Regions from separate parts of the Planococcus sp. APC 3900 genome, predicted to be linked through region 2. Evidence: riboswitches for the same ligand, from Rfam matches in the RefSeq annotation. Region 2 holds a riboswitch; each other region holds the start of a gene.
What was found. Region 2 has a riboswitch for S-adenosylmethionine ahead of QMA04_RS14630 (methionine ABC transporter ATP-binding protein). Riboswitches for the same ligand answer to the same signal wherever they lie in the genome.
Positions count from the first base shown of each region.

Region 1 (5,223 bases), on a different contig from region 2:
GTGAGATAGGAATCCACCTTCATGACGATAAGGCTGCTGAATAGTAAAGAAGGAGGTTGATCATAATGGAACGCAAAGTACTTGATCCACGAGAAGTTGAACTTCGGTTAGATGAGGATTTCAATGCGGTTCTGAATATGATTGGCGAAGGTGCACCTGATTATGCAGCCTATGATGAAGAGGAGTTTCCAAAAGAACGGCAGCGTGAAGAAGACAAGGCGAAAGAACTTCACTGACGCCGGCTCAGCATCTCTCCAATCTGGAGAGATGCTTTTTCATGCAAAAAATCCCGTTCATAGGAACGGGATTTTCTTTAGTTCATCATTTCTGCCAAGTAATCGTAAGAACGCAGGCGATCTTCCTGATGGAAAATCGGTGAGTTGACGATCACTTCGTTAGCTCTTGTTTTTTGGATGAAATTTTTCAGTTTTTGTTTGACGACATCCGGTGTACCGACAATCATCGATTCAGAATCCAATTTCTCACGGAAAATAGCAATTTCCCGATCTGTCCAAACTTCTTCCAAATCATCAATCGGTGCCTGGAACGTCGTCGGTTCCCCTCTCATCAGTGAGAACATTTGCTGCTGGGAAGAAGTTGCGAGCCATTCAGCGCGCTCCTGTGTCTCTGCAGCAATAACATTGACGCCCAGCATTGCATAAGGCGATGCCAAAGCAGGAGAAGGCTTGAAATTTTGATGATACAACTGCAAAGCCTGCATCATATAGTCCGGCGCAAAATGGCTGGCGAAAGAAAACGGCAAGCCTTTAAGTGCTGCAAGTTGTGCACTGAATCCGCTCGATCCCAATAGCCAAAGCGGTATTTTCAAATTGGTGCCCGGATAAGCCCGAACACGGCCAACCGGATTTTCCGAGAAGTAATTTTCCAACTCCGCAACCTGTTGAGGAAAATCATCCCCGCTGCTCTGCAAAGTACGTCGCAGCGCATAGGCAGTCGCCTGGTCACTCCCCGGTGCACGGCCCAGACCCAAGTCAATGCGCCCTGGATAAAGAGTTTCCAATGTACCAAACTGTTCTGCAATAACAAGTGGCGCATGGTTTGGCAGCATGATGCCGCCTGAGCCCACTCGAATGGATTCCGTTGCCCCAGCGATGTGGCCAATAAGAACCGACGTCGCAGAACTTCCGATGCCTGGCATATTATGGTGCTCCGCCAGCCAATAACGATTGAATCCCAACTTCTCCACATGCTGCGCCAATTCCACACTGTTCTTGAACGCTTGTGCAGTTTCAGCACCTTCGTTGATCGGTGCCAAATCAAGCACAGCCAACGGTATATTTTCGAATTTCTTAATTCCCATTCTATCTCCACTCCTATCCATTCTATTGTATCGATGTTTCACAAAAACTTCCTTTTTCCTGCTCAGGAGAGAAAAGCGCAAGCGATCAAAAGATGAAGCTAAGCTAAGTGCGCGACTTCCTGTCGCAACGGTTAGCTGACCCGCTTCCTGCGGGCCTCCGACGGGCATAAGACAAGCTGGCGAAGCGGCGTGTTTTTGCCGCATAGTCAGATGGGCTTATGACCCTAGGACCTGGGCGCTGAAGCTGGACACTAGAAAAGCGGAAGCGTTAATTTAAAAAAACAAAAAAGCGAAGCTATCCGCTTCGCTTTTCACAACATATTCTATATAAGTAAATTCCGTGAAGCCAAGACCATCTGCAAAGAAGAAACAAAATGCAGGTCCAGCCCCGTTTGGAGATGATGGAGCTGTTGGGCATGCTGTGGGTTGATTCCGGTGATGATGCCCTCAATGCCCATCACTTTAAAGGTCTGCATTAACGACTTCAAATAATCGGCGCCATCCTGTTCCAACTTCTCCATAGCAGTCAAATCCATGATGACGGTTTCGGCGCCATTTTCATAAACTTGATTCAGGATATGAAAACGGATCACTTCAATCTTGTGGGGGTCCAAATCGCCGAATAGCGGAATCAGCACGTGCTTTTTGCCGAGGTCGATACAAGGGGCAGACAACTCCCGAACCTGTTGAAGCAGCTCCTCCGTCCGTTCCTTTTCAAGAAGCAGGTCATAGTCGGTTTCCTGCAGGCGCCGGCGAAGGCTCAACAACTGGTTGGTGATCTCCATGAGCCGGTTATCTTTCGGCACAAGGACGATGTTCAAACTAAAATCACTGATCCATTTGCTGTAGACATCTCCAAGGAACAGTTCGCCGGTTTTTGAAATGAAATTCAACTCAAGTGGTCTCGCCGATTCACTACTCAGCAAAAAACTTAATGCTTTTTGCCGGCTTCCTTCATCGACAAAATCTAGAAAATCGGAACAGCTGCCGACTAATTTCTCTGCCTCTTCAGATGACTCCACGATTGCCAGTTTATTATTCAATTTAAAAGCAGGCAGCGGCCATTCATCCAAATGAGATATCGAATTCATTGTCAGGTTCCTTTCCGGTTTGGATCCAATTTTTCAGCTGATCCAACTCTTTTACAATCAAGACGCCTTCAGATTCTGAAGCTGGCCAATTCGCCATGGCCACCGCCCGTCCTCCAAGGATGACTGATGGTTTGAAATCAAGCGCTCTGAAAGCTTCTGTGTATTTCTTCAATACAGGCAGACGGTATACCAAAGCCGCTGACAATGCGATGGCATCCGGTTTCCAGCGGTTAGCTGTTTCAATGGCGGCACCGAGCGGCAAATTCGGTCCGAGGTATCGAACTTCCCAACCGTTTTCTTTGAATAACGAAGCCACCATTTTCAAGCCGATATAATGGTCTTCCCCTTCAGGTCCGAGGACCATCACTTTCTTTTGCTCAGGAGTTTGTTCCCCTTTACGCATTTCTGTCACTGACACCACATAATCGCAAATGGCCGTTGCTAAATGCTCATCAGCCACTGTAATGATATTCTTTTCCCATAATTCCCCTATCCAATACATGGCAGGCGTCAATATATGCTGGTAAAGCTCATTTTTTGTATGGTTTTGCAAATAGGCTTGAACTGTATGCAAAGCCTGCTTTTCATTGCCGGCCAAAAATAACTCGGCCAACTCTTTAGATTGATTATTCATGTCAGCCTCCTTTACTCTATGAAGGTTTCAACACCGCAATGGCACTTTGCAAACAACCTGACATAAAGACTTCTTCCTCTTGTTCTGTATTCCCCGGAAGGATCTGCAGTAAGCGGTCAAAATTATCGATGATCAAGGCTCTTTCAACATTCCGGCTTGTCAAAACAGTTTCCAGCCAAATGGCGTAATCAATAAATACCTGTTCATCCTTGAGGGAAAACGCAGTCTCCAAATGATCCAGGTGGTGATGGTTATCTTTTTCTGTATGCTCAAAACCGCGCTCTCCAAAACGCTCCCAAAGTGTCGGGTATGCAGCATATATGCTTTTTGCCGTTTCAGAAGCAATTTTATTTTTTACGTCGTTCTTCATTCTGCCACCACTTCGTACTGCCGAACAACGGGGATAATTCCCGCTAATTCCTGGTCCGGGTAATTTTTCTCAAGATCATGGATCTCCTTGAATTCCTGGCTTCTCACCCACGCCATATAAGATGCTTTCGTATGCCATTCCATATGGACCGTCAATTCATTTTTCTTTTTGGTGTTTTGGATCAATCTAAATAAATGAAAGCCTTCCGCCCGATCGACGCGGCGTGAACGCTTTTGGTAAATCCCGATAACTTCCTCGGTTTTTTCAGGCGGAACAACTACCGTCGAAGTGACAATATACATTTGCTTTCTCCTTTATACACATAATTTCCTCCATAAATTATAACACTTCGATATACGAATTAAAAGAATACCGCGGTTCTGTAGTGATGAGCCCTAATTCTTTAACTGATAGCAAATTATTCTACTTACTGATGCGACATCCGATCTGACATGGATGTACAAGGCTCTATCTACAATTTCCGCTTACTGTTTTCTTTCTATTTTAACTATTTAAAATTCATCCTTGCTTTCCATGGCTAAATGATTTAAGATTAGAAACATCGTAATAGATACACCATAAACTTAATAAGATATTTCTTATCTAGAGAGACGGAGGGATTTGGCCCTGTGAAGTCTCAGCAACCAGTCTGACGAAGACACGGTGCTAATTCCAATAGGCTGCGCCTAAAAGATGAGAAGAATGCGTTTCTAGACAGGGGCTTTCTTCTTTCATTGAAGAAAAGCCCCTGTTTTATTGTTGGGAGGATGAGTGGAATGACAAAAAACAGCTTGGAAACTTTATTGGTTCAATTAGGCAATCGCAGCGATTCAACTACAGGAGCTGTGAATCCGCCCATATATTTATCGACGGCTTATGAACATGAAGGACTTGGCAAATCGACGGGCTATGATTACACACGAACCAAAAACCCGACACGCGCTGTCCTTGAAGAAGGCTTTGCGGAACTCGAAGGCGCCGATGCCGGATTTGCCTGCAGCTCGGGAATGGCGGCTATCCAATTGGTCTTGTCCCTCTTCCGTCCTGGCGACGAATTGTTGGTTCCGGAAGATATATATGGTGGAACATACCGCCTGCTTGACCACTTTGCTTCCGCCTATAACATTCATCCCACCTATGCCGAATTTAAGAACGTTGAAGATACAGAAGAAAAAATAACATCGAATACACGGGCATTGTTCATTGAAACGCCGACCAATCCACTCATGCAGGAAATTGATCTTGTTGCCTATGCAGCTTTAGCGAAAAAGCATGACCTGCTGCTGATTGTCGACAACACGTTCTTGACCCCCTATCTCCAGCAGCCGATTGCACTCGGAGCGGATATAGTCATCCACAGCGCCACAAAGTACATCGGCGGCCACAACGATGTACTCGCTGGTTTGGTTGTCGCAAAAGGCGAAAGCATTTGTGAAAGGCTTTCAACATTCCATAACTCGGTCGGCGCCGTACTGTCGCCTTTCGATTCCTGGTTGTTGATACGCGGATTGAAGACTTTGCCATTACGCATGCGCCAACATGAAGCCAATGCCAAAACCATTGCGGAATTCCTGTTGCAGCAATCAGTTGTTTCTGATGTGCTCTACCCGGGAAAAGGCGGCATGTTATCCTTCCGCCTGCAGGACGAAGAATGGGTTGGCCCTTTTCTTGAAAACATTAAACTCATTACATTTGCCGAGAGTTTAGGCGGCGTCGAAAGCTTCATCACTTATCCGGCTACCCAAACCCATGCAGATATTCCATTTGAAGAACGTACCCGGCGCGGCGTTTGCAACCGGCTATTGCG
Region 1 covers NZ_JASDCT010000002.1:202,787-208,009, reverse strand. Annotated here, with positions in the region: gene QMA04_RS05015 (hypothetical protein) at 66-236, shown strand; gene QMA04_RS05010 (LLM class flavin-dependent oxidoreductase) at 314-1,321, opposite strand; gene QMA04_RS05005 (STAS domain-containing protein) at 1,645-2,412, opposite strand; gene QMA04_RS05000 (cobalamin B12-binding domain-containing protein) at 2,387-3,046, opposite strand; gene QMA04_RS04995 (hypothetical protein) at 3,063-3,416, opposite strand; gene QMA04_RS04990 (antibiotic biosynthesis monooxygenase family protein) at 3,413-3,718, opposite strand; SAM riboswitch class I at 4,013-4,116, shown strand; gene QMA04_RS04985 (methionine biosynthesis PLP-dependent protein) at 4,193-5,223, shown strand, end outside.
Region 1: another riboswitch for S-adenosylmethionine. It lies ahead of QMA04_RS04985 (methionine biosynthesis PLP-dependent protein); the one in region 2 lies ahead of QMA04_RS14630 (methionine ABC transporter ATP-binding protein).

Region 2 (5,223 bases):
TATCGGATTTGCCTGTTTTTTTTTGCGTCGACCGAAAGCCTTCTTTTTGGTAAGCTTAGAAAAAAGGGAGGTTCTAACTTGATTACTTATTATGCGTACCCGAAATGCACAACTTGCCGGAAAGCGAAAAGCTGGCTGGACAAAAATAATGTGGAATATAATGAAATACATATCGCAGAAAACCCGCCGACAAAAGAACAATTGGCTGAAATCTATCAGGCTAGCGGTGTGGAATTGAAGAAGTTTTTCAATACAAGCGGTTTAATCTATCGTTCGCTTGGCTTGAAAGACAAATTATCGACCATGACCGAAGAACAGCAATTAGAGCTTTTGGCTTCAGATGGCATGTTGATCAAGCGTCCGTTGGCTTGGGATGGAAAAAAGGTGACACTAGGTTTTAAAGAAGCCGATTACCAGAATAACTGGCTTTAAGAAACGGCATCATCTTGTATTTCACAGATGTTTATGTCAAACTGAAATTGAATCAACTACATAATTTGGAGGGGTCAAGATGAGCACACCAGCAGAACTTCGTTATTCTAAAGAACATGAATGGGTTAAGATCGAAGATGGCAATGCGCGTATCGGAATTACTCATTTCGCACAGGCTGAATTGGGGGATATCGTATTTGTTGAACTTCCACAAGTTGGCGATGAACTGAAAAAAGACCAGCCTTTCGGCAGCGTTGAATCCGTTAAAACAGTTTCGGAATTATATGCACCAATCAGCGGCAAAGTGATCGAAGTCAACTCCGAGCTTGAAGACAGCCCGGAATTCGTCAACGAGTCACCTTACGAGCAGGCATGGATGGTGGTTATTGAAGCCCCTTCTGAAGAAGAAATCAGTGATCTGATGAATGCTGATCAATACAAAGAAATGACCAACGAATAATTCCCGGAAAGCGCCTTTAATTTGGCGCTTTTTTTATTTGCGCCAAAGACGGAGAGAGTTGTGAAGAACCCCTATTCACTAGGTATCGAGTCCAATCTCTTGAACTAACCGTGCACCAACTGGTTTTTGAAAAGCTTATTTGTGGAATAACTCAATATAAAGGGGTATATTTCAACTTATATAGAAACAGCTTTTGAACTTATTCTATATTCGATGGGGTGAGTGTTATGGGAAAGGTGATTGTTGTGGAAGGGCTCAGTGATAAGACGAGAATTGCACCGCTCATTGCAGAACCCGTGACGATTCTTTGCACAAATGGTACAGTAAGTCCAACGAGACTTGAAGAATTGCTGCTGCCATATGAAGGCCAGGACATCATTATATTAGTGGATGCAGACTCTTCAGGAGAAAAATTGCGGAAGCTGGTCAAGCGTGAGTTCCCTGAAGCCCGGCATTTTTATGTGAACCGGAGCTACAAGGAAGTCGCAGCAACGCCGCTCCGGATCCTGATGGATGTGCTCATCTCAGCGAATGTCCAGGTCAATAAGCTATTAACAGAGGGATGAAGACGATGCAGGAATGGACTCATAAAGAATGGATCAAAGAAAAGAATACCAATCGCACTACCGCGTATTACTTATACACACCGATGTGCGGGACTTGTCAGGTAGCTTCCAAAATGCTGTCGGTTGTCACAGAACTATTGCCGGATCTTCCGATTGGCAAAGCGAACTTGAACTATGTACAGGAAATTGCAGGAATGTATGAAGTGGAAAGTGTTCCTTGCCTGCTGATTACAGAGAATGGGAAGCTCAAGGAAAAGATTTACGCTTTCCAATCGGTACCTTATTTATATGGCAAGTTGAAATCTGTTGACGAATATAGCCGGTCATGGTAAATTGAATTTCTGGTAAGAAAAGCGCGGGACTCTATTTGAAATAGGCGAAGCGTAAGATTTACCACCAATTAAAATCTATTCTGTTTTACTAATTTCATATCGAACTCTTATTAAGAGTGGTGGAGGGAAGTGCCCTATGAAGCCCGGCAACCGTCATGAAAATGAAATGGTGCCAAATCACACGAAGCGAAAGCTTTGGAAGATGAGAGATTGGTTTCCGTATAATATACGTTTGCCCTTCTGCTCAGTTATGCGCGGAAGGGTTTTTTATTTTTAGGATTCAGGGGTGTTCAACGAATGATCGAGTTAAAGAAAGTGACGAAAAAATTTGATACAGGCAAGGCGGTTCTTACGGCTGTCGACCAAGTTGATTTATCTATTGCTGATGGAGAAATATTTGGGATTATCGGATATAGTGGAGCCGGTAAAAGTACATTAATCCGCTTGTTGAATGGATTGGAAAAACCGACTTCCGGCACTGTGGAAATCAACGGAAAGGTAATTACGTCCATTAAAGGCGGGGAATTGCGGAAAGCGCGCCAAAAAGTCAGCATGATTTTCCAGCATTTCAACTTATTATGGTCGAGGACGGTTAAAGAGAACATCGAATTCCCTTTGGAAATTGCGGGAGTCTCAAAAGCGCAGCGTGGAAAACGGGTGCAGGAACTGATTGAGCTGGTTGGATTATCGGGCCGCGAAAATGCTTATCCATCGGAACTGTCTGGCGGACAGAAGCAGCGTGTCGGTATTGCCCGTGCGCTGGCGAACGATCCGGAAGTCCTATTATGTGATGAAGCAACTTCTGCACTTGATCCGGAAACGACAGACGCAATCCTAGATTTATTGGTCGATATCAACAAGCGATTAGGCTTGACCATCGTATTGATTACTCATGAAATGCACGTCATCCGAAAAATCTGTCATCGTGTTGCTGTAATGGAAGGCGGGCGTGTCGTGGAGCTCGGGGATGTTCTGAATGTTTTCCAATCACCAAAAGAAGAAATCACCAAACGCTTTGTGGCCCAGGTCACTGATAGTGGAGATTCACAGGAAACCATCAAAAACCTTCGTGAGTTGTATCCGACAGGCGAACTGGTGAAATTGGTTTTTGTCGGAGAACAAACCGAACAGCCAATTCTGACAAAACTGATTCGCAGCCATTCGGTGGAAGTCAATATCGTCCAAGGCAATATTTCGCATACGCAACGTGGAGCTTATGGAACATTGATTCTTCAGTTGAAAGGCTCTCCTGGTGAAATGGAAGAAGCTTTGGCATTTCTCCACTCAGAAGATGTTCAAACGGAGGTAATGCACAATGATTGATTCGTTATTCCCCAATGTAGATTGGGACAGTATGTGGGAAGCCACACTTGAAACTCTTTATATGACAGCTTTATCAACGTTGTTTACATTCATCATCGGTTTGGCTCTTGGAATCCTGTTATTTTTGACAGCTCCGAAGCAATTATGGGCAAATAAAGTGGTCAATTGGCTGACAGGTGCATTCGTTAATATATTCCGCTCCATTCCATTTATCATTTTGATTATTTTATTGATTCCTTTTACGTTATTCCTGATGGGTTCCATTCGGGGGCCAAACGCAGCTTTGCCCGCATTGATCATCGGCTCAGCTCCATTTTATGCACGCATGGTGTTGATTGCATTAAAGGAAATCGACAAAGGAGTCATCGAAGCAGCACGCTCTATGGGCGCGACGACCGGCACAATCATTTGGAAAGTGCTGCTGCCTGAATCGAAACCGGCATTGATTTCCGGAATTACGGTAACAGCCATCGCATTGGTCGGCTATACGGCTATGGCAGGCATCATCGGTGCAGGCGGCCTTGGGACATTGGCTTTCCTGGATGGTTTTCAGCGCAGCCGTGAAGACGTCACATTGATGGCGACGATCCTAATCTTGATCATTGTGTTCGTCATTCAATATATTGGTGATTTGGTAACAACAAAAGCAGATAAACGGTAATTGCGGATTTTCCGTTCCATAAACTAAAACACAGCAAAAGGGAGAGATAAAGATGAAGAAATTTGTAGTAGGAACAGCGTTGACAGCTTTAGTACTTGCAGGATGCGGAAATGGCGGAGCGGGTGAAGAAGAATCTAAGACTTTGCGTGTTGGTGCTTCCAATGTACCCCATGCTGAAATTCTAGAGCAAGCACAGCCACTTCTTGAAGAACAAGGAATCGAATTGGAAATTGAAACATATCAGGATTATGTCCTCCCTAACGAAGACTTGGAGTCTGGTGAAATTGATGCCAACTACTTCCAGCATATTCCGTATTTAGAATCACAGCTAGCGGATCATGGCTATGAATTCGAAAATGCTGGCGGAATCCACATCGAACCAATCGGAGTCTACTCACAGGATTACGCATCTCTTGATGAACTTCCAGAAGGCGGTACGATTTTGATGAGCAACTCGGTAGCGGATCATGGGCGTATTCTGTCACTGCTTGAAGCTGAAGGTTTGATCAAATTGGCTGAAGGCGTTGATAAAACAGCTGCTGAAGTAAGCGATGTTGTTGAAAATCCTAAAAATCTTCAGTTTGACGCGAACTATGAGGCAGCCCTGCTGGTTCAAATGTATGAATCCGGTGAAGGCGATGCTGTCTTGATCAATTCCAACTATGCCATTGATGCAGGAATTAGCCCGTTGGAAGATTCAATTGCACTTGAATCATCAGAGTCGCCTTATGTAAACATTATTGCTGTTCGCGCTGGCGATGAAGAGAATGAAAATGTAAAAGCATTGGTAGAAGTTTTGACATCTCAGGAAATCCAGGATTTCATTCTGGAAGAGTGGGGCGGAGCGGTCGTACCAGTAGATTGATTTTAAAAAGCATCTTTCGGGATGCTTTTTTATTTTTGGTGAAATAATAAAAATATTCCGTAAATTAATGTATAACTTACATTTTGTCTTAGTCTGTGCTACTTTTGAATAATAAAAAAGAAGCATTTGTTCATATGAGGAGGACAATTTCGTGAAATTCAATTTTGGTTTATTGCCGAGAATCATTGTGGCAATCGTTTTAGGTGTCCTTATTGGATTAGTTGCACCGGAAAGTATGGTGCGGGTTTTCGCTACCTTTACATCGCTTTTCGGAAATTTCCTAAACTTTGTGGTGCCGTTGATCATTCTTGGGTTCATTGCTCCAGGTATTGCGAAATTAGGAAAAGGTTCAGGCAAATTACTGGGGATGGCTACTGGTGCAGCATATGCGTCTACCATCATAGCAGGCGTGTTAGCTTTTTTTGTGGCAGTTACAGTCTTGCCTAATTTTATGCAAGAAGGTTCTTTAAGTGGCATGGAAGATCCGGAAAAGGCATTAGCAGCGACGTTCATTACATTAGACATGCCCCCTGTCTTTGGTGTGATGTCTGCACTGATTCTCGCGTTCTTGCTCGGTATCGGCA
Region 2 covers NZ_JASDCT010000007.1:132,863-138,085, forward strand. Annotated here, with positions in the region: gene QMA04_RS14610 (arsenate reductase family protein) at 79-432, shown strand; gene gcvH (glycine cleavage system protein GcvH) at 512-892, shown strand; gene QMA04_RS14620 (ribonuclease M5) at 1,120-1,458, shown strand; gene QMA04_RS14625 (thioredoxin family protein) at 1,464-1,790, shown strand; SAM riboswitch class I at 1,895-1,999, shown strand; gene QMA04_RS14630 (methionine ABC transporter ATP-binding protein) at 2,088-3,113, shown strand; gene QMA04_RS14635 (methionine ABC transporter permease) at 3,106-3,774, shown strand; gene QMA04_RS14640 (MetQ/NlpA family ABC transporter substrate-binding protein) at 3,827-4,639, shown strand; gene QMA04_RS14645 (dicarboxylate/amino acid:cation symporter) at 4,791-5,223, shown strand, end outside.

Region 3 (5,223 bases), on a different contig from region 2:
GGGGCAGACCGGTGGGATGCGGTCCATGCAGTCGATGTCCTGAAGCACTACAGCAACGAAAACGTGCATCTGCTGGCGTTTTCAAGAGGCGGCATCATGGCTTTATGGACGGCAATCCTTCGCCCGGATATTGCATCTGTCGTTACGTGGGCGGGTGTAACAGATACAGTACTGACATATAAAGAGCGGCCGGACATGCGGCGCATGATGAAACGGCTCTATGGCGGGACGCCCAACACAGCATTGGCTGAATACGAAGAACGCAATCCCTTGTTGCGGATCGAGGAAAGTGCAGCCCCTTTTTTGATCATTCATGGCCTGAAGGATGAAAACGTCTATCCGGCTCAAGCTTTTCTGTTGGAAGAAGCATTAAAGCTGAATGGGCAGACGCACGAAACCTGGTATTTTCCGGATTACACACATTTTTTTCCGCCGGCAGCAAATCGCCAAACAGTACAAGCAGTCTGTAAGTGGATGGGTGAACAAGAAAAAAAATGATTTAACTGAATCCAAACAAAAAAACCGTTCGGATTTCTCCGAACGGTTTTTTAACATATGCTTATTTTTGAAGTGGTCCGCCGAGTGTAGTAATTTCCGGTGCGACAGTACCGAACTTTTGGAAGTTCTCTTGGAATTTCTGTGCCAATTCCGTTGCTTTCTGGTCATAAGCTTCTTTGTCTGCCCATGCATTGCGTGGGTTCAATACTTCTGTCGGCACTCCTGGTACTTCTACAGGAATCTCGAGGCCGAAGATCGCTTCTTTTTCGGTCGGTACGTTGTTCAACTCGCCTTTGATGGCAGCGCGAACCATTGTACGCGTGTAAGAAAGCTTCATGCGGCTGCCGACTCCGTAGACGCCGCCAGTCCAACCTGTGTTGACAAGGAAGACTTGAACGCCGTGCTCATCGATTTTATTGCCGAGCATTTCTGCATAGACCGTTGCGTGCAACGGCAGGAATGGTGAACCGAAGCAAGTAGAGAATGTTGCTTCAGGAGATGTAATGCCGCGTTCTGTACCAGCCAATTTTGATGTATAGCCGCTTAGGAAATGGTACATCGCCTGTTCTTTCGTCAACTTGCTGATTGGAGGCAAGACGCCGAATGCATCTGCTGTCAAGAAGACGATCGTTTTCGGATGTCCAGCAATTGAAGGGTCTACAATATTATCGATTGCCTGCATTGGGTAAGCAGCACGTGTATTTTCAGTCAATGAACCATCGTTGTAGTCAGGGATGCGTGTATCCGGATCCACTACCACGTTTTCAAGGACAGAACCAAAACGGATGGCGTCGTAGATTTGTGGTTCGTTTTCGCGTGACAAGTTGATGGTTTTGGCATAGCAGCCGCCTTCGATATTGAAGACGCCATTATCGGACCAGCCATGCTCGTCATCACCGACCAATTTACGGTCTCCATCAGCTGACAAAGTCGTTTTGCCTGTACCGGACAAGCCGAAGAACAAAGTCACATCGCCGTCTTGGCCAACGTTCGCTGAACAGTGCATAGGAAGAATGCCTTTTTCAGGCAATAAGTAGTTCATGATTGAGAAGATGGACTTCTTCATTTCGCCGGCGTATTCAGTACCCCCGATCAAAATGATGCGTTGTTCCATCGATACAATGATGAATGTTTCAGAAGCGGTCCCATCAACTGCAGGGTCTGCCATGAATGTAGGAGCATAGACTACAGTGAATTCAGCTTCATGCGTTTTCAATTCTTCAGCCGTCGGACGGATGAACAATTGGTGGGCAAACAGGTTATGCCACGCGTACTCATTGATAGTTTGGATCGGTACACGGGATTCGTGGTCAGCTCCGGCGAATCCTTTGAATACGTATAGCGCATCTTTTTCTTTTAGGTGTTTAAGCACTTTAGCGTACAGGTTTTCGAACACTTCGCTGGAAATCGGACGGTTCACATTGCCCCAGTCGACTTTGTTTTTAGAACTTTCTTCTTCGACCATGTATTTGTCTTTCGGCGAGCGGCCTGTGTATTTCCCAGTCTCCGCTTTAACAGCGCCTTCCCGTGTCAAAACCGCTTCTCCGCGAGATGTTGCTGCTTCCACTAATTGTGGCACTGATAATTGAACATGTACATTTGGGCCAGTCAAAAGATCCTTCAAATCGTTTGCAAAGTTCACTGAAGTCATATATATGTACCTTCCTTTTCTGTTATTCCCATGGCGATGGGGAGGATGTATATTCGTTCATTAGTATAACACATTAGGTTCATTAGTCTATACTAATTCGCTGCAGAATTGAAAAAATATTGAAATAAGGTTCTATATTAGGGGATTGGGAAGGACGGAGGCTGTTGCTCCTTGGAAAATTCGAAGGTCATATTGTTTTAAAGATGGGGCTAACTCCCATCATAACAGGAGCTGTATGAAATCACATAATCCCAATTAGAAATTATTGCAGTTTCCTGGCCGATAGGAAAAGAACTTCACGAATGTTCACTGCGTAGGATGAGAGCATCCAGCAATAAAATTTGAGCATTTTATTCGCCGAAATCGTTGACATCCCCAAACTATTTCCGTATGATGAAAAATTGAACGGATACTCTTATTCCGAGCTGGTGGAGGGGACAGGCCCTATGAAACCCGGCAACCTGCTGCAACTGCAGTGATGGTGCCAAACCTGAAACAAGGCTTACAGGCCTTGGATGATAAGAGTGAAAGGTGCTTATGATGATTCTCCTTTCCTCATGACGAATGAGTGAAGGGATTTTTTTATGGAATGCCCTTAATCCTCGTGTGAAAGGCCACAGACGGCTTGAAGTTCAATCCGGAAATTCCGGAACGGACTTGACATGGGAAACGAGTACCGTATCAATTTCGAGAGCAATCTCGCAGGATATAAGGAGGAACATTTTTTGAAAAACCGTCGATTATTTACTTCAGAATCAGTAACAGAAGGGCATCCGGACAAAATCTGTGACCAAATCTCAGATGCTATTTTGGATGCAATCTTAACCGAGGATCCAAACGCACGTGTTGCGTGTGAAACGACTGTAACGACAGGACTTGTTTTAGTAGCAGGGGAGATCACTACTTCCACTTATGTGGACATTCCAAAAGTCGTTAGACAAACGGTAAGAGAAATTGGATACACACGCGCTAAATATGGTTTCGATTCAGAAACAAGTGCAGTTCTTACAGCGATCGATGAGCAATCGCCGGATATTGCTGCCGGAGTCAATGTGGCACTTGAATCACGTGAAGGCCAAATGACAGATAAAGAAATGGACGATATCGGAGCAGGCGACCAAGGGTTGATGTTCGGATATGCCAACAACGAAACTGAAGAATTAATGCCATTGCCGATTTCATTGGCACATAAATTGGCGCGCCGCTTGGCTGAAGTACGCAAGGAAGAAATTCTTCCATATTTGCGCCCGGATGGCAAAACGCAGGTGACAGTTGAATATGATGAAAACAATAAACCGCTACGCGTGGACACAATTGTTATCTCTACTCAGCACCACCCGGAAGTAACGCTTGAACAGATTCAACGCAATATTAAAGAATACGTCATCAAAGAAGTCGTTCCGGCAAAATGGATCGATGAAGACACCAAATACTTTATCAATCCAACTGGGCGTTTCGTAATTGGCGGACCTCAAGGAGATGCGGGCTTGACTGGCCGCAAAATCATCGTAGATACCTACGGTGGCTATGCTCGCCATGGCGGCGGTGCTTTCTCCGGTAAAGACGCGACAAAAGTTGACCGTTCAGCAGCTTACGCAGCCCGTTATGTAGCTAAAAACATCGTTGCTGCAGGCCTTGCAGACAAATGCGAAGTGCAGTTGGCGTATGCAATCGGAGTAGCACATCCTGTGTCTATCGCTTTCGATACATTCGGCACGGGCAAAGTAGATGAAGACAAATTGGATGATTTGGTACGTGCAAACTTTGATTTGCGTCCTGCCGGCATCATCAAAATGTTGGATCTGCGCCGCCCGATCTACAAGCAGACTGCAGCTTACGGACACTTTGGCCGTACGGATGTTGATCTTCCTTGGGAACGTACTGACAAAGCAGCAATTCTTAAAGAAAAAGCTGGCGTAGAAGCTGGTATTTAAACATGCGTTAGAAAAGGATGACCGGGCAGCGATGCCTGGTCATCCTTTTTTTGTTAGTCTTTTTGAAGAGATTTGTAATAAGCCCCTTTTTCCGCATATTCGCGAACGATGCGTTCCATGTCGATTTTGTCATCTTCGCGCAGTTCACGGACCACTTTTGCGGGACGGCCGAGCGCAAGCATGCCGGGTGGAATGACTTTTCCGGGAGGAACCAAGCTGCCCGCTCCGACAAATGCACCTTCTCCGATTTCCGCTCCGTCGAGAATGACGGACCCCATGCCTACCAGCGCCCCTTTGCGGATGATGCAGCTATGCAAAGTCACTTGATGGCCAATGGTCACTTCATCTTCCAAAAGCAAGGTTTTGCCAGGGCTTTGATGAAGCATGCAAAGATCCTGGATATTGACTTTATTGCCGATAATGGTTGGTGAGACATCGCCGCGGATAACCGTGTTGAACCAAACCGATGAATGGGCGCCAATCGTCACATCACCCGAGATGGTCGTATAGTCAGCGATGAAAACCGATGGATCGATTTGGGGGAATTTGTCTTTATATGGATAAATCATGGCAAAGCTCCTTTAAAAAAGATAAGATATTCTATAATCGTAACAAATCAAATCAAAACGTCAAATAGGAAATACAGCAGTAAGAATTATTGGTGGAGAAAGGAAGTCGGAATATGTGGAAATGGCAGGCGGAAGGCACAGCAAAAGCGGTAGTGGTATTGATCCATAGCGCGTATGAGCAGCATCTGCGTTATGCATGGCAAATTGAGAAATGGCGATCGGCTGGATTTCATGTCTATACGGGAGATTTGCCGGGCCATGGCAGGAATGCTGGTGCCGATCACGTACACCGTGAATCGTTTGATGACTACGAGCAGGCAGTAAGTGAAATGCTGAAACTGTCATCGGAAAATGATTTGCCGGTATTTGTCATAGCGCATGGACTGGGCGCAACCATAGCGATGAATGTGCTGGCAAACCGAAAGTTCAATGTGGCCGGTGCCATTTTCACCTCTCCATGGCTTCAATTGAAGAAATTGCCTCCGAAAGCACCTCATGCATTTCCGGGAGTTTCTCAGTTGACGGGCCGGAGGAAAATGGAACATGGCATTGAACTCCGCCATTTGACCAG
Region 3 covers NZ_JASDCT010000009.1:90,651-95,873, reverse strand. Annotated here, with positions in the region: gene QMA04_RS16345 (alpha/beta hydrolase family protein) at 1-498, shown strand, start outside; gene pckA (phosphoenolpyruvate carboxykinase (ATP)) at 560-2,149, opposite strand; SAM riboswitch class I at 2,562-2,674, shown strand; gene metK (methionine adenosyltransferase) at 2,875-4,083, shown strand; gene QMA04_RS16330 (gamma carbonic anhydrase) at 4,137-4,652, opposite strand; gene QMA04_RS16325 (alpha/beta hydrolase) at 4,766-5,223, shown strand, end outside.
Region 3: another riboswitch for S-adenosylmethionine. It lies ahead of metK (methionine adenosyltransferase); the one in region 2 lies ahead of QMA04_RS14630 (methionine ABC transporter ATP-binding protein).